DNA from 4 places in the Lysinibacillus sp. NPDC056959 genome. Region 3 is predicted to be linked to each of the others. Evidence: riboswitches for the same ligand, from Rfam matches in the RefSeq annotation. Region 3 holds a riboswitch; each other region holds the start of a gene.
The links. A riboswitch is a leader RNA that binds a small molecule or an ion and turns the genes downstream of it on or off. The one in region 3 is predicted to bind thiamine pyrophosphate.
Positions count from the first base shown of each region.

Region 1: another riboswitch for thiamine pyrophosphate. It lies ahead of thiW (energy coupling factor transporter S component ThiW); the one in region 3 lies ahead of thiC (phosphomethylpyrimidine synthase ThiC).
Region 2: another riboswitch for thiamine pyrophosphate. It lies ahead of thiT (energy-coupled thiamine transporter ThiT); the one in region 3 lies ahead of thiC (phosphomethylpyrimidine synthase ThiC).
Region 4: another riboswitch for thiamine pyrophosphate. It lies ahead of thiM (hydroxyethylthiazole kinase); the one in region 3 lies ahead of thiC (phosphomethylpyrimidine synthase ThiC).

Region 1 is NZ_JBHURE010000001.1:339,853-343,043, reverse strand. Features, by position in the region: gene ACFTQ7_RS01595 (VWA domain-containing protein) at 1-917, shown strand, start outside; gene thiW (energy coupling factor transporter S component ThiW) at 1,191-1,688, opposite strand; TPP riboswitch at 1,790-1,897, opposite strand; gene ACFTQ7_RS01585 (MFS transporter) at 1,964-3,160, opposite strand.
Region 2 is NZ_JBHURE010000013.1:74,256-77,446, forward strand. Features, by position in the region: gene ACFTQ7_RS15360 (AAA family ATPase) at 1-1,026, shown strand, start outside; gene ACFTQ7_RS15365 (magnetosome magnetite crystal formation protein family) at 1,233-1,565, opposite strand; TPP riboswitch at 1,692-1,799, shown strand; gene thiT (energy-coupled thiamine transporter ThiT) at 1,930-2,490, shown strand; gene ACFTQ7_RS15375 (DUF7010 family protein) at 2,838-3,191, shown strand, end outside.
Region 3 is NZ_JBHURE010000033.1:19,232-22,422, reverse strand. Features, by position in the region: gene thiC (phosphomethylpyrimidine synthase ThiC) at 1-1,255, opposite strand, end outside; TPP riboswitch at 1,579-1,693, opposite strand; gene ACFTQ7_RS22790 (AEC family transporter) at 1,918-2,847, opposite strand; gene ACFTQ7_RS22785 (S-layer protein) at 3,127-3,191, shown strand, end outside.
Region 4 is NZ_JBHURE010000025.1:24,781-27,971, forward strand. Features, by position in the region: gene thiE (thiamine phosphate synthase) at 1-305, opposite strand, end outside; gene thiD (bifunctional hydroxymethylpyrimidine kinase/phosphomethylpyrimidine kinase) at 295-1,119, opposite strand; gene thiM (hydroxyethylthiazole kinase) at 1,119-1,874, opposite strand; TPP riboswitch at 1,960-2,058, opposite strand; gene mbcS (acyl-CoA synthetase MbcS) at 2,302-3,191, shown strand, end outside.

The DNA.
Region 1 (3,191 bases), on a different contig from region 3:
ATGAGCAGACGATTCCCTCTATTTTATCTCGTGAAACTGCTATGATTTCACGCACATATATTGAAGATAACCCATTTTACCCATCTATATTTAATGCATCTGGCTGGAATACGCTATTTACAAATGGGGTACCTAAAATGAATGCTTATATAGGTACGACAGCAAAGCAGGGGGCCACTGTTATCGCAGAAAGTGAGAAGGAAGATCCTGTACTTGCAGAATGGCAATATGGCCTTGGCAAAACATATGCCTTTACTTCTGATTCGACAGGAAAATGGACGGGAGACTGGGCAAGATGGCAAAATTGGGGTACATTTTGGCAAACGCTTATTTCAAAAATGCTACCAAGCTATAACGATGTTGCCTACGATGTACGTCTAGAATCAGACGGCTCCTTTGTTATTACTGACCCAACAAATGAAGCGGCATTCTTAGATATTGTTGCTGTCAATGAAGCGGGTGAAGAACTTGAAACACAGCTTGAGGCAATTTCAGCATCACAAGTTCGAGCAGTCGTGCAAGCAGAACCAGGACTCATCTTCTTCCGCATTACCGATGAAGAACAAGCTATTTACCAGGCTGGCTTAAGTGTACCTTATAGTGTTGAATATGAATTACGTCCAGTGAACGATAAGCTAATCAAAGAACTAACAAAGCAAACAGGCGGCTCTGTTTTGAAAGAACCGAGCGAAGTATTCCGTGAATTTACTAAAAAAGGAGCGGAACGCCAAAATATCGCAACATGGCTTATATTAGCAGGGATGCTACTATTCTTCATTGATATTACCATTAGACGCTTTGGTTGGGGTTTCCTAACAAGACCGAAGAAAAAAGATCAGCGTGTAGAGGAAAAACCAATACAGGCAGAGGACACAAATGTTGCCCAGCTATTAAAGGGCATGAAAAAACGACATTAGCAATTTAAAAACGATGGTTCAACGCTTTATAGCAATGAGCCATCGTTTTTTGTCATTTCAAGGCTATCATCAATAGTTGGATGACATTTACAAAGTGGGTGGTGAAAATAGGGAATATATAATTCCTGCAAACTATTAGTGCGGTCAGATATACTTTATTTTCCAAAATATTCCGATAAGTCGATGCAACATTCCGATAAAATCTGAAATTGTTCCGATAAAACAGAAATTCATTCCGATAAATCACTCATCCCTTCAAAAAGGATTTATGAATTATAAAAGAGTATTAAGGTTAGTTACAAATACAGTTTTACGTAAATTGCTAGCAACGACAATGCCTAATACAGCACCAATAGTACTTGAAGTTAAAAAGGCTGGCATAAAAAATAAAGCAGCTACAGATGTCCCCATTAATAAATGTGCGTAAGGTACGGCAATGAGTGAGGCAATAATACCTGTTCCAAACATTTCACCGATACCTGCGAGCCATTGTTTGCCGCTGTATTTATAGGCAAGAGCTGCACATAAAGCACCAATAACACTGCCGGGTATAGCTAATAATGAGCCTGTGCCTGTGAAAATACGAATAATGGCTGTGATAAAGGCGATCATAACGGTAGGCACTGGTCCAAGAATGATCGCGCCAATTACATTAATGGCATGCTGTACAGGGTAGGCACGCGCAATGCCTGTTGGTATTGAAACGAAGGTAGAACATGCTACGGCAATTGCTACTAATAAGGCCATGATTGTTAATTTTCGAATTGACATAATTTCCACTCCTATTTAGTATTTAGTGAATCGCTAATTAACCAGAAAAAAAGCCGCTCCCTAAAAGCATTAGGAAGCGGCCTTGCATTTAAAATAGCAAAAAGCAAGTGTCGCCACTTCCCTCCGCTAGTGTGAACTAGATCAGGTTCAAAGGGTCCGTATATGACAATATACGTCTCAGCCTTTTAAAGACTCCCCTAGTGGTAAACATTTAATTGTTAGTTTTTCTCCTAATAATGTAGCACACTACTAAAAATAGTCAATAACTTTTCAGACTAATTTGAATCAGGATGCATAAGGTGTGGTGCTTTTTTCATTGTCCAAATAAGGGCAAGGAAGAAGCAAGCCATTAAAATAATAGACCCGAAAATATAAGGACTGTTCATATTCCAATCGAATAACATACCTGCTAAAGCTGGACCAATCATATTACCAAGACTCATATACGCATTATTCAGACCAGCTGCATAGCCTTGTTCATTTTCAGCAAGCTTTGAAATCAGTGTGTTGACAGCTGGGCGAATCAATGTCGTAGCTGTAGAGAAGATTGTCGCTACAATTAAAATAAGTGCAAACCCAGATGCGAATAATATTAAGAAAATCGAAACGGCTGCAATAAATAAATTGACTAACACTACTTTCATTTCGCCGAAGCGATTAAACAGCGGTGTAATAACAAACATCTGTACAACAACACCAAAAGCGCCGCCCATTACTAATATAATGGCGATATCAGTAGGTGTGTAATTAAACTTTTCTGTAACAAATAATGATAATGTTGTTTGGAAGTTAGCAATTCCGAAAGAGAATACAAGCATGATAATTAGCATGACAAAATAAGGCATTTGGACTGAACGGGCCATCTGCTTTACAAGATTATCCTGCTTCTGCGCCTTTTTCGCTGTGTTCGGTTTTGTAGCAGGTAATAAAAAGAACGATAAAATAGCTGCTAAGATAGCTGCAAATCCAGCAGTATAAAATGGAAAATGTAAACTAACTTTTGAGAGGAATCCACCGATACCTGGTCCAATCATAAAACCAAAGGACATTGCTGCCCCTATCATCCCCATACCTTTTCCGCGTTCCTCGTACGTTGTGACGTCAGCCACAAATGCCATTATAGGAGGTGCTACAAATGCAGATCCAAGGCCACCTAAAAAGCGTGCCAAGAAGAGCATCCACACATCTGTAGATAGCCCGAAACCAATTTGTGCAAGTCCTGTAACTATAAGACCGAAAATAATGAGATTTTTACGACCGTATTGATCGGAAAGATTCCCAGCAATTGGAGAAAAAACAAATTGTGCTAAGGCGAACGTTGCAATCAACATGCCAAGTACTTGTCCTGCAGCACCAAATAGTTTTAAATACTCAGGCATGACAGGAATAATAATTCCGATACTCCCCATTGCGATAAACATATTAAACATTAAAATATATAAAGCCGCCTTATTAGACTTCTGCTGGGTCATCGAATACCCCTTTCTTTATTCAAATATATTA
Region 2 (3,191 bases), on a different contig from region 3:
GCCTTACACACTGCGTGGACTATCAGCCAACAAAGTTTGCAAACTGCCAAGGAAGCAGCAAATAATGCTAGAATGACCGTCGAAATATCGAAACAGGCTTTTGAGGAGTTAAAGCTGAAAATGGATGAAAAGCGCGAGCAATTTTCAGTAAGTATGAAGGAAGCCGGCTTTGAAAGCTATGAAGAATTTGCTACTGGAAAGCGTAGCGTGTCGCAAATAGAAGCTTTACGGAAGGCTTGCAGTGATTATGCTATGCAAATCCACACATTACAGGTACAAATTACTGAGGGAGCGAAGCACCTTAAAGGACAAGAGAAACAAGATTTAACGGCAATGGAAGAAAAATTAGAGGTGCTTCGTGTAACCTATGAGGAAGCCTTTAAAGTATTGCAGCAGATGGAAGGATTTGCGAAAGCTTGCGCAGACTTTATCGAAAAAGTAGAGGAAGCAGAGCTGGAAATACGCTTACTTGAAAAAGAGGCGGGACGAGTAAAGGAACTTTATGCAATGTTAAATGGGCAAAATGCGAAAAAGCTGTCCTTTGAGCGTTATATTCAAATCAATTATTTAGATAAAATTACAGAGGCAGCAAATGTCCGGCTTTATCATTTATCCAACGGTCAATTTGAGCTACGACGTTCAGATCGTTTAGAAAAGCATGCTAAGCAAAGTGGACTTGGGCTAGATGTGTATGATGCCTATACAGACCAATTACGTGATGTAAAAACATTATCAGGGGGAGAAAAGTTTAATGCTTCTTTAAGTCTTGCCCTTGGGATGGCAGATGTCATTCAAAGCTTTCAAGGTAATATCCGTATTGAAACAATGTTTATTGATGAGGGCTTTGGTTCTCTTGATGAAGAGGCATTAAATAAGGCGATTGATACTCTTATTGATTTACAAGATTCTGGACGCATGATTGGCGTCATTTCACACGTTGCAGAGTTAAAAGCTACAATGCCTGCAGTGTTGCATGTTGAAAAAACAATGAACGGACATAGTCAAACATATTTTGAAGTGAAATAAAAAAGAGGCGTATTTCCGATGTGTGGAAATACGCCTTTTTATTACTTTTTAGTTACGGTAGGATTTGTTCCTTTTTTTGCAGCGATTACTTTTTTAACAATTGGAATAACGATCGGTGCTAATTTTACGGCGGTTTTGACAACTTTAGATACTTTCAAAAAATAACAGCTCCTTTTAGTACTCTCTGTTCAAGGTTGAAATGAAACTTATCGGATAACGCGAACTGCTTGAATAATATTCCAAATGACAATTCCGATTGAAGCAAGAATGTAAATCACAAATGAAACTAACCAAATGATAAGAAAAGAACTACTACCTGAATCTGGTTCAAAAGTGTTGAATGATAAAGTTGAGAAAATAAAGACTGCAAAAAATATTATTCCAAATGCGACTGGGATTAAATGTGATATTAGTGCTCGAAGAGAATGACTCTTTACGTCGTTATCTTTTGAAACAAAGTAAACGACTAATGGCACAATAAAGGGTGCAAAAAAGATACTTAGATAACTAAAGGCAGATAAAATTTTTTTGTTCTCCATAGTTGTACCTCCTTTTTAAATATTTACGCATGAAAAACAGTAAAGTTTCAAAAAAATTAATGTGGAAGAGGTTGTAATCGTTACAGTGTTTGCGTACAATGAGGTTGTTAAACTAAATTAAGATGTAACGACCACAAGGGGAGCTGATGATGTCAGCTGAGACTGGGCACGTAATGCCTTAACTCTTTGAACCTGTAAGTTAACGCTTGCGTAGGGATGTGGATAGAAACCGACACTTTTACGATGTGAGGCTCTGTCCTGGCATCGTTTTTTTATCTTTATTGATGCTAGATAGGGACATATTTGCCAACTGATTTCTATTCCTGCTCTTGTATCCTACATCGGAACAAAGGAGAGAATAATTATGGACAATAAAAAACTATTAATGCTTGTGGAAATTGCGATATTCGCAGCGATTGGCCTTGTGCTCGATCAGGTTTCCTTTAAAGTATGGGCACAAGGAGGCTCTGTTAGTCTCGTAATGGTGCCAATAATGTTAATAGCATTTCGCTGGGGTCTTATTCCAGGCATGGTAACGGGTTTACTTATTGGTATTATGCAAACAATGTTTGGCGCCTATATTATACATTGGCTTCAAGGAACACTTGATTATGGTGTTGCCTTTACAGTAGTTGGCTTAGCGGCCGTTGTACGTGGACCAGTGCTTGAGGCTGCAAAAGATTTAAACAAAAAGAAAATGGCTCTTTATATTATTTTAGGAACGGTATTAGCGGGCTTTTTACGTTATGCAGCGCATACCATTGGGGGCGCTGTATTTTTCGCAGAGTATGCTGGCGATCAAAATGCATGGGTTTATTCAATCATCTATAATGGAACATATATGCTACCAGCAACGATTTTAACAGCGATTGTCGGTGTTCTGTTATTTACGGCAGCACCTCAATTAATGCAACGAAAATCATAATTATTATGCCCTTCACATGAGTGAAGGGTTTTATTTTTAGACTGTTAAAGATTGTTGCTATTAAAACATAAAGGCAGATTAAATCAAGAAACTGTGCAGTAATTAAATTTCCCTTCCTAAGCAATTTCTACACAGCTTTCAATTATTCCAAAAATTACTTTATTGAATAATCAATGGTAAAAATAGTTGGAGGATGGTATATTATATAAATCTTTTGCCGATTTTACGAAAGGGAGTGCGTTAATGGATAAAACACTTGAAAATTTACAAAAAGAAATTATATTTGAAGCAAAAAAAGATACCCCATTTTGCTTTCTGGCGCCGTTGTCTTTTTAATTTTCACCCTAATGCCCTTAGTTTTCCCAATAGAAGCTGTACGGTTGATTTGGATATTTGGCTTAGGTGTCATTTTTCCTATTGGGATGGTCATTAGTAAAATTCTGGGGGTTAATTTACTCTCTACTGACAACCCTTTAGGTACTTTAAGTGGGATAGTAGCAGCTCCTCAAGCTTTTTATATACCTGTATTTATAATTGTGTATATGAAAATACCTGAATACCTGCCCTTCACAATTGGCTTACTAGCAGGCTCTCATTTTCTGCCTTACATATGGATTTATAAAAGCAAAGCTTATTTATTTGTTACTTTAGGAATCTGTCTTTCTGCTCTAATTTTAGGTGGCTTCTTTGTTGGTCAAGCT
Region 3 (3,191 bases):
AAGGAGCTTCCTTACATACCTCTAACTGCTTGTCCATATTTTCTTTAATAAGATGCATCGGCACATGCCCTGGTCCTTCTACCATCACCTGTACATCATGCTCCCAGGCAATTTGCGTTAATTCCCCTAGCGTTTCCAGCTCCGCAAACTGAGCCTCATCATTTGCATCTGCAATAGAACCAGGACGTAAACCATCACCTAAAGAGAAGGCAACATCATAGGTTTTCATAATTTCGCAGATTTCTTCAAAATGAGTATATAAGAAGCTCTCTTGATGGTGATATAAACACCATTGCGCCATAATCGAGCCTCCTCGAGACACTATGCCAGTTACACGATTAGCCGTTAATGGCACATAGCGTAGCAATACCCCTGCATGAATCGTGAAGTAATCTACACCTTGCTCTGCTTGTTCGATTAACGTATCACGATATACCTCCCACGTTAAATCCTCTGCCACACCATTTACTTTTTCTAGCGCTTGATAAATCGGCACCGTTCCTACTGGCACCGCAGCATTACGGATAATCCATTCACGCGTCGTATGAATATGCTTACCCGTCGATAAATCCATAATGTTATCAGCACCCCAGCGTGTAGCCCACGTCATTTTTTCTACCTCTTCTGCAATAGAGGATGACACCGCTGAATTTCCAATATTGGCGTTAATTTTCACGTGGAAGTTGCGTCCAATAATCATTGGCTCTGCCTCAGGGTGATTAATATTAGATGGCAAAATTGCACGCCCCGCCGCGATCTCTGAGCGCACGAACTCGGGATCCATATTTTCACGAATCGCTACAAACTCCATTTCTGGAGTAATAATTCCCTTTCGTGCATAGTGAAGCTGCGTTACATTTTTGCCTTTTTTCGCACGTAAAGGCCTTCTAGATAAATCCGGAAATACATTTTCATTCATTCGTGGATCATTAGCTTTGCGGAATCCATTATCTTCTGGCTTGATCGTACGACCTTCGTATTCTTCAACGTCACCTCGTTCTTTGATCCATGCACTACGTAAAGCTGGTAATCCTTTCGTAATGTCCACCTTATGTGCAGGATCAGTGTACGGGCCACTCGTATCATAAACACGCACTGGTGCATTTTCCTCTTCACCAAAGCTTCCTGTCGTCGGACTCAAAGCAATCTCACGCATTGGCACTAAAATATCTGGTCGAGAACCTTCTACGTAAACTTTTTTACTTCCTTCAAAACTTGACATAATCGTAATATTCTTTTCGCTAACTGTTGTCATAAACTACTTCGCTCCCTTTTATATTAATATAAGGACCGAATCTAGCTCACCCAACAAAAATCAATTTCGCCTTGGCGTAATTGCGTCCGGATTTTGAATTGTGCCCGCACAATTCATTCCTTTTAAAATCCGTGACATCCGCCGGAGGCTTGTCTTCATTCAGCAGGCGTTTGGGCACCTACTAGTTAGGAAGCTTCACCGCATACATCTCATCACCTGGAAAGATAGGAGTCTTCTGCTGAATGAAGACAAAAAGCCGAATCCAAAAAAATTTTGGATCCGGCTAAGAATGTAAAGGTATAGTTATTGCAAATAACGTAGTGTGCAATAATGGTTAACTTTCCCACGCTGGTATGAGCCAGATCAGGTCCAAAGGGTCAAGAAACCTCTATGCGTTTCCCTCTCAGCCTGACTCATCAGACTCCCCTAGTTAATACTATTAAGTTTGATGCTAGTGTAGCAGATATTGCTAATAGATGGAAGCTTCATTTGATTATTTTTGGCACATTCATCAAGAATCAGCGTCAGATTAGACTTTGGCGCACAACTTCACGTTATCTGATGAATTCATATACTTTGAAGATTTATCGGAACAAAATCTCATTTTATCGGAACAATTTCAGTTTTTATCAACTATGGACAATCAAATGAGCACCTAGCCATTAGGTAAACAACAACTCCGCTACATAAATCACAATTGTCACTGTAATACAGCTCACAATCGTTGAAAATAAAACTGTTTGTGCAGCAGTTGCCGATTCTACGTCATATTCTAATGCCAGACTGGAACTATTTCGCGATGTCGGGAACGAACTAGCTATAAAAAGTGATTGTGCCACGACACCGTCAAGACCAAGAGCAAAAATGATAAGCAATGCTACGGCAGGCCCTATGATTAATCGTGTAAAACAACTAATGTATACCATCTTATTAAACATAGATTTTATTTCAAGTTGGGATAGCTGTGCCCCTAAAGTTATTAATGCTACAGCGATAAAGCCATCTGCCACATGATCTATCGGAATTTTTACGAACTGCGGTATAGGGATTTTAAAATAGTTCATAGTAACGCCAATAATAAGTGCATGAATAATAGGCATTTTGAGGAAATCCTTCAAAATTGACATACCTGATTTTGTTGAAGAAATTAAATTGTACAAGCCGTAAGTATACGTCGTCATATTTTGAAATATAACGAGAATAACTTGAATCGCTACCCCAATCGGCTGAGTCACGAAAATCATTTGGGCAACTGGAATACCATAGTTGCCTGAATTAATGAGGACAACGCTATTTTTAAACACCGCAGCCTCTGTTTTTACTAAACCGAGCCCCTTTGCTAGAAAGTGACTAAGGACCATTTGGCTTCCGATAAAGAGCAGAATAAAAAACGCAACTTCCCCTAGCACAGACAATTCTATACTCGTTTCATATAAATTCACAAAAACAGCTGCTGGCATAAAGCAGTATGTAATAAGTTGAGATAGCGCCTTTAAATTAAAACGAAATTTCCTTTGCAAAACTGCGCCAAGTACTAGAAGCACTAAAATCGGAGCTACAATTTGAAAGAAAATCATACCGAGATACACCATAGTGTTGTCCCCCTTCCCTCTCCTATAGTAGTGCTGTTTGTAAACTCGGTCAATGTACTTCAGCGTTCACTCATCCTGTCTTTTTCATCATGTCCAAACAATAGCAAAGGCTCTCGGAAGGATGATTTACCCTCTCAAACTACGAGTTATTAAAATAATTGAAGAAAAAAGGCCTATTATTTCATTAAATTAATATAGTAAAATACCCCATTTGCGCACTAAACCGAAGAAATATATGATATATTATCCATTAAATACAATGATTGGAGCGACAAAAAAATGAAGAATAAAGTATTTTCTACTTTTATGGCTACCGCTATTACAGCAACCTTAATTGTGCCTGT
Region 4 (3,191 bases), on a different contig from region 3:
TTTTCACGTACCATTGACACAGGAAAATCTTCTTGGCCAATATGAACGCCATCTGCTCTAAGTTTTATAGCGAGCTCTACATCATCATTAATAATAAACGGAACATGATACTGTTGACAGAGGTTTTGACATTTACGAGCAAAATTTTCATAGGCTTGTCCAGTAAGGGGATTTGGCCCTTTTTCACGGTATTGAAACATAGTAATTCCAGATTGGAGAGCTTTTTCTAATACGGTTAGTGGCTCCTGATTGAAAACATTACCTGTACCCATAATAAAATATAGCTGTAAATCGTCACGTTTCATGAATGATCACCTCGCAGGAATCCTTATACTGTTGATAAGCAAAATGATTTGTTGGACCATGGCCATTCCCAATGGATAAATCATGAGTTATTGCTAATTGAATAAATTTTTTAGCTTCCTCAATTGCCATTTCTATAGGTAGCCCAAGACCAAGAAAAGCAGTTAATGCAGCGGAAAATGTACATCCTGTACCATGCGTGTTTTTTGTTGTAATACGAGTAGATTGCATAGAAAATGATCGACCATCTTGAAAAAATACATAATCAGTAGCATAACATTTATCCTCTACATGACCGCCCTTCATAACGACGCATTGAACGCCTGTCTGTAATAAGATCTGGGCTACTTCGTTAATATCTGCTATAGAATTAATTTTTCTTCCGGAAAGGGTTTCGGCCTCAGGAATGTTTGGCGTTACAATTGTTGCTAAAGGTAGCAAATGTTTTCGTAATGCCTCAATTGCTTCTTGTTGTAATAAGCTCTCGCCACCTTTTGCGATCATAACAGGATCTACAATAAGGGGAATATTTACTTCGGCTAAAATATGTGCAATTGATTGGATGATTTCGGAGGAAAACAACATTCCTGTTTTAATAGCACTAATTGAAAAATCCTCGATTAGCGCTTTCAGTTGTTTTTCAACAAAGCTCACTTCAATTGGTAAAACATCTGATACACCCAAAGTATTCTGGGCCGTTAAAGCTGTAATGACAGACGTTCCAAATACTTTTAATTCCTGGAATGTTTTTAAATCAGCTTGTATACCTGCACCGCCGCCACTATCTGAACCGGCAATTGTCGTTACAATATGCATTATTCTTCACCTTCCTTTGAAAGGCGATGTAGTTCATTCAATACAGCAATTTGAAAATCGCCAATGAATCGAGTAGAAGAAGCGGCTTTTTCTGCTAATTTTTTATAAAGCGATAATGTTTCTAGTAATTGGTCAAACGGTTGAGCTCCTGCGGTGAAGGAGGCACAACATAGTGCACTCAATAAGCAACCAGTTCCAGTAACTTCTGTCATTTGTAAATTTCCACCCGTAACCCATTGCTGATGTTTGCCATCAGTAATAAAATCCTTTTCACCGGTCACAATAACAATACAATTGTATAGTTGAGCTATTTTCTGTGCCTCTAGTTCTATAGAAATTGAACCACTACCACTATCTACGCCTTTTTGTTGCCAGTCTACATTGGCAATTGCTGCAAGCTCTCCGATATTACATCGAATTGCCGCAAATTTTATTTCCTCCAATAATTGCTGTACTGTTTGTTTCCGGTAAGTCGTTGCACCTGCTGCAACAGGATCTAAAACAACCGGAATGCCAAGAACATTTGCTTTTTTCCCTGCAAGTAACATGGATTCTTTCATTCGCTCATTAAGGGTCCCGATATTGATCAATAAACCTGAGGCGATTGTGACCATTTCTTCAACTTCATGACCGTCATCAGCCATGACTGGTGAAGCGCCTACTGCTAATAAGCCATTTGCTTGGAAATTAGCAACAACATAATTCGTCATGCAATGAATAAGTGGATTTTGTTTACGGATCGTTTGGAATATCAATTTAAGTCCTCCTCGTTGGATGGACGTAAGCGTGCAAAAAAGGCTCTTTGCGTGCAAAAAACACGTAAAAGAGCCTTTCATCAGTAAGTCGATGTGAATTGCTCCCTACGTCAGTATTAACTAACAGGTTCAAAGGGTCAGGTTTTACCTTCTCAACTCTAATTGAGTCCCCCTGCAATTATGCTTTTAGTTGACCAAAATGTACCATATTATTCATTCACGTTCAATAGGGAGTTTTTTATTTTTATTCAGCAATTCTGTGCGAAAGCGATGATTACGCCAAGTTGAAATAAATAGAAGCAATACGTGACTGATGCCATATAGCGGGGCATGATAGTTGTCACGACTTTAATGAATTAGAGTGAATTCCATTGAAAATGATAAAAATTGAGTTTTATAATGGGCGTAACAAAAGGGGGCAATTGCCATGAAACGAGAAGATTTAATCGCACCAGAATGGTATAACATTTCAGAGGAAATTGAAAAGTATGCACAGGATCCTACCAAAAATGCATTATTAATTTATAGCGAAGACGAGGAAATTCAGTACTTATCATATACAACTTTACTTGAAAAGGCGAATCAGGCAGCACATGTATTTACCTCCCAAGGTTTAAAAAAAGGCGATGTTATTTTAGTCATGGTACCGAGGTCAGTGGAAGCATATATCGTATATATTGCAGCTTTGAAGGCAGGGTTAACGATTATTCCTAGTTCAGAAATGCTGAGAACTAAAGATATTGAATATCGAATCAATCATGCCGATGCAAAAGGAGTTGTTGCATTTGAGCCTTATATTGAACAATTTGATAATGTGGAAAATTTACAAGCAATAAAGCAATTTGTCATTGGTCATGCACATGAGCCTTGGCAACCGTTGCTTGAAAAAATGCAAGGCCAACCAACATCTTATATAAGCTCTACTCCAACTAAGTGTACAGACATTGCATTTTTAGCATATACAAGTGGTACAACAGGCAATCCAAAGGCAGCGGTACATACACATAGCTGGGGTTACGCACACTTGCGAACTACTGCGCCAAATTGGTTAGGGGTTCAAGAGGGTGACATTGTTTGGGCAACAGCAGCTCCAGGCTGGCAAAAATGGATTTGGAGTCCGTTCCTCGCTACTTTAGGAAGTGGTGCAACAGCATTTGTATACAAAGGTCACTTTGATGCGGCAACTTACTTTGCACTGATTGAAAAATTCAATATTAATATTCTATGTTGCACACCAACCGAATATCGATTTATGGCGAGTCTTGAAAATTTACAAGATTTTAATGTAAGTACAATACGTCAGGCTGTGTCAGCAGG